2 regions of the Achromobacter sp. 1012554356 genome follow, and region 1 is predicted to be linked to the other one. Evidence: predicted binding sites of a transcription regulator. Region 1 holds the regulator's gene; the other holds the start of a gene.

The links. Region 1 encodes FliA, which starts transcription of late flagellar genes. Its sites were predicted from a motif close to CTAAAGTTTNNNNNNNNNNNGCCGNTA; they were not measured.
Region 2: the regulator FliA is predicted to act here: its motif matches at 2,033-2,059, upstream of AC6LJW_RS04900 (flagellar protein FlaG).

Annotation. Positions count from the first base shown of each region.
Region 1 covers NZ_JCBANC010000044.1:26,622-30,031, reverse strand. Annotated here, with positions in the region: gene flhC (flagellar transcriptional regulator FlhC) at 1-372, opposite strand, end outside; gene flhD (flagellar transcriptional regulator FlhD) at 406-729, opposite strand; gene AC6LJW_RS20755 (RNA polymerase sigma factor FliA) at 1,156-1,911, shown strand; gene AC6LJW_RS20750 (methyltransferase regulatory domain-containing protein) at 2,092-3,410, shown strand, end outside.
Region 2 covers NZ_JCBANC010000007.1:29,731-33,140, forward strand. Annotated here, with positions in the region: gene fliS (flagellar export chaperone FliS) at 1-39, opposite strand, end outside; gene fliD (flagellar filament capping protein FliD) at 60-1,445, opposite strand; gene AC6LJW_RS04900 (flagellar protein FlaG) at 1,588-1,965, opposite strand; gene AC6LJW_RS04905 (IclR family transcriptional regulator) at 2,106-2,843, shown strand; gene AC6LJW_RS04910 (acyl-CoA dehydrogenase family protein) at 2,872-3,410, opposite strand, start outside.

The DNA of each region.
Region 1 (3,410 bases):
CATCCACGCCCGGGTGAAGCTCAGGACGGGCTCGGCGTCCGCAGTTTCCTGCCCTGCGTTCTCGAGATACAGGCGATACGCGTCGATGGTGGCGCGTATGCCCTTGCTGGTGGTGCGCGTATTCAGGAACGAATACACGTTATAGAAGAGAGAGGAATGAATATTCGGCAGCCAGGTCATGAACCAGTCAACCGAAAAAGGCAGCATGCCCTTGGGTGGCGAGCAGCCGCGGATTTCGCGATACAGGCGGGCGAGGCGATCATGGCTGAGGCTGGTTTCAGCCTCAAGCACCTGAAGGCGCGCGCCCAGCGTAATCATGGAGCTGGCAAGCAGGATGTCGTCCGCTTCCTGGGAAACGCTCTTGGAGGCCATGACAGGTGTGTCCGAGTGGGATTCGCTAGGCCGTCAGGCCAGTTCTTCGACAGGCTGCTTGGCGAGCAGGATGGTTGCATGTGCTTGCTGCAGCGCTCCACCCAGCACGTCGTGGGTCAGCGCCGACAGCAGGCTGTAATCGTCAAAACGGAAGCGGCACAGCAGCGAGCTGGAGCTGGCCAGTTTCACGAGTTGCGCCGGCGAGAGACGCATGAGAATGTCAGCGACTTCGTTACTGAAACCCAGGCGGAACATCGATGCGGCGAAATCGTCCCGCAACATGCGCTGAGCCAGTAACAGATACGACAGATTCACTTCGCGAATGTCTGCCAGCAAAGAATTTTCGACTTGTTGCACGCTGTACTCCCTATCCCTATCCCACCCGAGGGGCTTGATTACTCGTGGCGTCAGGCAACGTTTGTTACCTGTCCGCTTGCTGCATCCTGTTTTAATGCGAAATGTATCATTTGTTCGCAAATTAAGTAAAATTTACCACAGGTCATGTCATTTTCTATGACTTATATGACAAATCTTTGTTGATGTTGCGCAACGTGCCTTTCTAGACACACCTTGACATACAAGTTCGTGACAAATTCTCGCCAATTTGCCAAATAAGCATTCAAAACGTTGCGTACTTCCTGAAATGAACGGCCGCCCATTGCCGACAATGCCAACTTAGCGATTCTTAAGATTCGCCCGCATTACCGTAGCCGCGCTTGTCGACAATGTCGCAAATTGGCAACACGACCGCGCTTCACGATGGACTCCGCCAGAATTCCCGCAATGCCCCACGCAGATGACAGCCTGGTCGAATATGCGCCGCTAGTTCGGAAGCTGGCCCTGCAATTGCTCGCCCGGCTACCCGCCAGCGTCGAACTCGACGACTTGATACAAGCCGGCATGATCGGCCTGCTCGACGCCGTCCGCCGTTACCAGGAAACCGCGGACGCGCAGTTCGAGACCTACGCCACGACACGTATCCGTGGCGCGATGCTTGACGAGCTTCGCGGCCAGGATTGGTTGCCGCGCAGCGTGCGCACGAAGGCGCGCAAGATCGACCAAGCGATCCAGTTTCTGGAACAGCGTTTGATGCGCGCGCCCACCGAGGCCGAGATCGCGGCGCAGCTCGAGCTGCCGATCGACGAATACCAGACGCTGCTGCACGACGCGCAAGGCGTGCAGATCGTCCACTATGAAGACTTCACCACCGAGCCGGATTCGGCGTCCGGCCAGGCCGACTGGTCCGCCACGCTGAATCACGGCGCGCCCAGCGGCAACCCGCTGGACTCGCTGCTGGCCGGCGACTTCCGGCAGGCTCTGGTTCACGCCATCGACGCCCTGCCCGACCGCGAAAAGCTGTTGCTGTCGCTGTGTTACGAGCAGGGGCTGAACCTGAAGGAAATCGGCGCGATCATGAATGTGACCGAGGCACGGGTGTGCCAGTTGCGGTCGCAGGCGACCGCGCGCATCCGGGCGCGGCTGAAGGATCAGGCCTGGCAGGAATTGCCCCAGGAGGGGCAGATCGCGCAGATCATCTGATTTTCCCCGCCTGCGGACGCCGGGCGGCTTTCAGCCAGCGCGGATTCAGGGGGAAAATCGGACCTTGTTCATGCCTTCCGGGGCGCGGTGGGGCTGCTAGCCTTTCGGTCTAGCCCACAACGCGTGCGCGGCGAACCGCAAGAGCCTCGCAGCGCACCACGACCATCCCGGAATTTCGCCATGAGCGCACCCGACCGCTTGACGCAGGCCATTTCTGACGCCTACGACGAAACCCCCTATCTTTCCCTGCCCTTTTCGTACACCGCGCCAGGCAGCCTGCGCGCCGTGGCGCATCTGTATGGGATTTCCACGCCTGAATTGAGCCGCGCCCGCGTGCTGGAACTCGGCTGCGCGGCAGGCGGCAACCTGCTGCCCTTCGCGATGGCCTATCCCGAGGCGCGCGCGGTCGGTGTCGACCTGTCGCCGCAACAGATCGAAGCGGGCCAGCGCGCGGCCGAGGCCGCCGGCGCACGCAACCTCGATCTGCACGCCATGAGCCTGACCGACATCACGCCCGAGTTCGGCACGTTCGACTACATCATTTGCCACGGCGTATTCAGCTGGGTGCCGCCGGAAGTGCGTGACGCGATCCTGCGCATCTGCAAGGAGAACCTCGCGCCCGAGGGCATCGCCTATATCAGCTACAACACCTACCCGGGCTGGAAGGCGTCGGACGTCATTCGCGACGCCATGATGCTCAACAGCTTCGGTGCGCAAACGCCGCAAGAGAAGCTGGCGCGCGCCAAGGACATGCTCGGCCTCATTGAAAACGGCCTGTGGGAAAACAATCCCCTGCAGTCGGCGCTGCAGCACACCGCGCAGAAGCTGCGCGGCCAAAGCGATCACTACCTGCTTCACGAATACCTGGAAGCCGTCAACACGCCCTGCTACTTCCTGGAGTTTGCGGCGGCGGCGCAACAGGCCGGCCTGGCTTATGTGACCGATGCCGAACCGCAACTGTCGTTCCCCTCAACATACGGTTCGCGTGTGGCACTGGGCCTGAACGGGCTGGCCGTCAACGCCGGCCGCGAGATGCGGGAACAGTATCTGGACTTCGCCATCGGCCGCTCGTTCCGCAAGAGCCTTCTGATTCACGCCGAACGCGCCGACACGATCCTGGAGCAGCCCGAAGGCAGCGCCTTCGAGGGCATGCACCTGGCTGCCGACCTGCGCGCCCAACCCGGCGCCGCGGCTGCCCCGCAACAACGGCAATACCAGTCCGCGCGCGGCGCCACGCTGACCTCGCATGACCCGGTCGCCCATACGCTGATGGACATGCTGGGCGAGTCGTGGCCGCAGTCGGTGACGTTCGGCGCCGTCCGCGAAGCCGCCAGCAAGCACGCGCCTGCCGCCACCCAGGACGAGATGACCGCCGCGTTGCTGGCCCATGTCATCGCGCTCGTGCAATCGAATGCGCTGTACTACCGCCTGGAGCCGTCGCCGTATCAGGCGCCGCAATCCAGGCCCGTGCTCATCACGGGCGCCCTGAATCTGCTGCC
Region 2 (3,410 bases), on a different contig from region 1:
AGAGTATGAGCCTGTGGGGCGGCGCGCGGCGTACGTCATTTAATGCATCTTCTCGGTTATCACTTCGACGACTTGTTCATGGCCGCGAATTGCTGGGTCAGGTAGTTGGCCGTGACCGACTGCTGCGCAACGAATTTGTCCAGTTGGACGAACTGCGCGCGCATCAGTTCCAGCGATGCTTCGCCGGCGGCCTTGGCGCGCGTGTACTGGTCCTTCACGTTGGCGATCGACTTGGCCAGACCGTCGGTCTTGGTCTTGATCGAACCGGTGTCGCTCAGGATGTCCTTGGTGGCCTTGTCGAAATTCGCGGCCAGACCGTTCTCGCCGGTCAGCATGCGCGCGACGTCGGCGCTGTTCGTGGCCAGGGCCTTGTCCAGCTTGGTCTGGTCCAGCGTGAGCTGGCGCGTCTGCGGGTTGGTCGTGATGCCCAGGTCGGCCAGCGAACGCATCGTGCCTTCGCCCGTCACGAACTGCAGCGCGCTGGCAAGCGACGACTGGATCGCGCGCGTCGTGCCGTCGCCGGTCAGCGGCTGGTTGGTGGCGGCGGCGGCGTCGAAGGCCGTCAGGTTCTTGATCGTCGTCTGCAGCGTGTTGTAGGCGGTGACAAAGCTCTGGATGGCCTTGCTGGCCACCGAGGGATCGCTTTCCAGCTTCAGCGTGATCGGCTTGCCCGCTTCCGTCTTGGACGACAGGTTCAGCGTGACGCCGTCGATGGCGGTGGAAATGTTGTTCGTGCCGCTCTTGATCGTGATGCCGTTGATGTCGATCTCGGCATCGACGGCGGCGGTGGCCGTCATTTTGCTATTGGCGGCATCGGTGCTGCTGTAGGACAGGACGTCCTTGAGCGACTGGTCGCCCGTCACCGTGATGGACTTGACCGAGGCCTGCACGCCGGTGTCCTTGGCGGTCATCATCAGGTAGCTTTTGCCGTCGCCGTCGGTGATGACGGTGGCGCGCACGCCCAGCGTGTCGTCGGCGTTGACCGCCTTGACGATGCCGTTCAGCGAGGTGTCGTCCTTCAGGTCGACGGTCTTCTTGGTGCCGTCGGCCAGTTCGATTTCAAACGAACCCGTGGCGCCGTTGGACGCCTTGCGGTCGGCGACCGCGCCCGATTGCAGCGTCTGGGAAGTGGCAACGTTCTTCACGTTGATCGTGTACTGGCCGGCCACGGCGCCTTCGGCGGCCACGGTCGCGGTCAGGGCGTCACCGCCGGTCACGCTGCCTTTCACGGCGCCCAGCGTCTCGGGCTTGCCCAGTGCGGCGGCAGCCTTCTGCACGGCTTCCACGGCGCTCTTGAGCTGGCCGTATGCCGTAACGCGGGTTTCGAAGCTGGTCTGCCGTACGGTGTACTGCTGCAGCTTCTTTTCCTCGGCTGCTTGCAGCTTCGTGAGGATATCCTCCAGGGGCAAGCCTGAGTTCGCGCCGAGATTGGTGATGGTGGCCATTGAAATTCCTTCCTAGCGATGCAATTCTGACAAAAATGTGATCCCGGCTATCGGCCGGGTAAAGGCATAAGGCGGGCCTAATTCGGCGGTTCTCTCACCGGGCCGCGCGTCAATCTTGGCGAACGGTGTTTTAAGTGCCGGATCAGGCCGACGTCTTGATACCGTTCCCCTGCATGTTCACGATCATCTTGGCGATCTTCAGCACCGTTTCGCTCGGAATGGTGCGCAGGACATCGCCCGATTCCGCGTCGATCACCGACACCACGACCTGGTGCACGTTCGGGTCGATTTCAAACTGAAGCTGTGTCGACCAGGCCTTCATCTGGTCATTGATCTCATCCAGGGCTTTGTCGAGCGGCAACTTCTGCGCATTTGCCTGGTCGGACGTGGCGCCGCCGGAGGCGTTGCTGTTGGCGCTGGCCGGTGCCGGCGTGGCGGTGGCGGACGGGTCCGGCGTGGCGATAACGGTCGAAACCGGTAACGACGCGAACGCTGCGGGGGCTAACGGGGTTACGGCCATGATCACTCCAACGGCGAGGGGGGGCGTCTCGGAGAACGCGCTGTTTTCAGGAAATTCTCAGTTACCATAACGGCACCCTCGCAGGGAACTTTAGCCCCGCGCATATGGATGGTTCACGTGCTAAGAGTTTGGATCGGGCGATGAGTGTCAAGACGGCGTTGCGAGTGATCGAAATCATCGAAACCTACGCCCGCGAGAAACGCGCGCTGCCCTTGTCGGAGCTGGCCCGCCTGCTGGACGTGCCGGTCTCCAGTTGCCTGGCGCTGATCCGCACGCTCACCAGCCTTGGCTATCTGTATGAAACGGGCCGGCGCCAGGGCTATTACCCCACCGGCCGCCTGCTCGCCATGGCCCAGCGCATCGCGCGGGCCGACCCCGTCCTGGACCGGGTCTATCCCAGCCTGGTTGAACTGCGGGACGCCACGCGAGAAACCGTCGTCTTCGCCAAGCTGTCGCCGGACGGCCGCGTCGTCTATCTGGATGTGCTGGATTCGCCGCATACGATCCGATACGCGCCCGTTGCAGGCGAGTTCAAGGACGTTCATGCAAATTCGCTGGGAAAAGCGCTGCTTTCACTGCTGGACGAACCGGCGCGGGACGCCTTGCTGGCCAACATTCCCATGACGCGCTACAACGACCGCACCCTCGTGACCCGAGAGGCCTTGCTGGCGGACCTGGACGCCGCTCGGCAGCGGGGGTGGTTCATGAACAGCGGAGAATCCATCGCCGACGTGGGGGCGATTGCTTGGCCGGTCACGCTGTCCGGTGAACATTACGCCATTTCTGTTGGCGGCCCGATCTACCGGATCGAGCCAGAGCAGGAAACCTACGCCCGCATACTGCGGGCTGCCTGCACGGGGCTGGAGCAGCAGGCCTGAACCGCGCCTGCCTGCCGCCAGCTTCCGTCTAGTACGACTTGGGCAGGCCCAGCACCTTTTCGGCGATGAAGCACATGATGAGCTGCGGGCTGACCGGCGCGATGCGGGGAATGAAGCTTTCGCGCAGCAGCCGCTCCACGTGGTACTCCTTGGCATACCCCATGCCGCCCAGCGTCATCACCGCCGTCTGGCAGGCGTTGTAGCCGGCCTCGGCCGCCAGGTACTTGGCCGAATTGGCGGCGGGGCCGCAGGGCTTGCCCGCGTCGTACAGGCTGGCCGCCTTGAACACCATCAGGTCCGCGGCTTCGAGCTGCATCCAGGCCTGGGCGAGCGGATGCTGGATCCCCTGGTTCTTGCCGATGGGGCGGCCGAACACGGTACGTTCGCCGGCATACTTGACGGCCCGGTCCAGCGCCGCGCGGCCGATCCCCACGGCTTCGGCGGCGATCAGGATGCGCTCGGGGTTCAAGCCGTGCAGGATGTATTCAAAGCCGCGGCCTTCCTCGCCGATACGGTCGGCCACCGGAATCCGCAGGCCGTCGATGAACAGCATGTTCGAGTCCACGG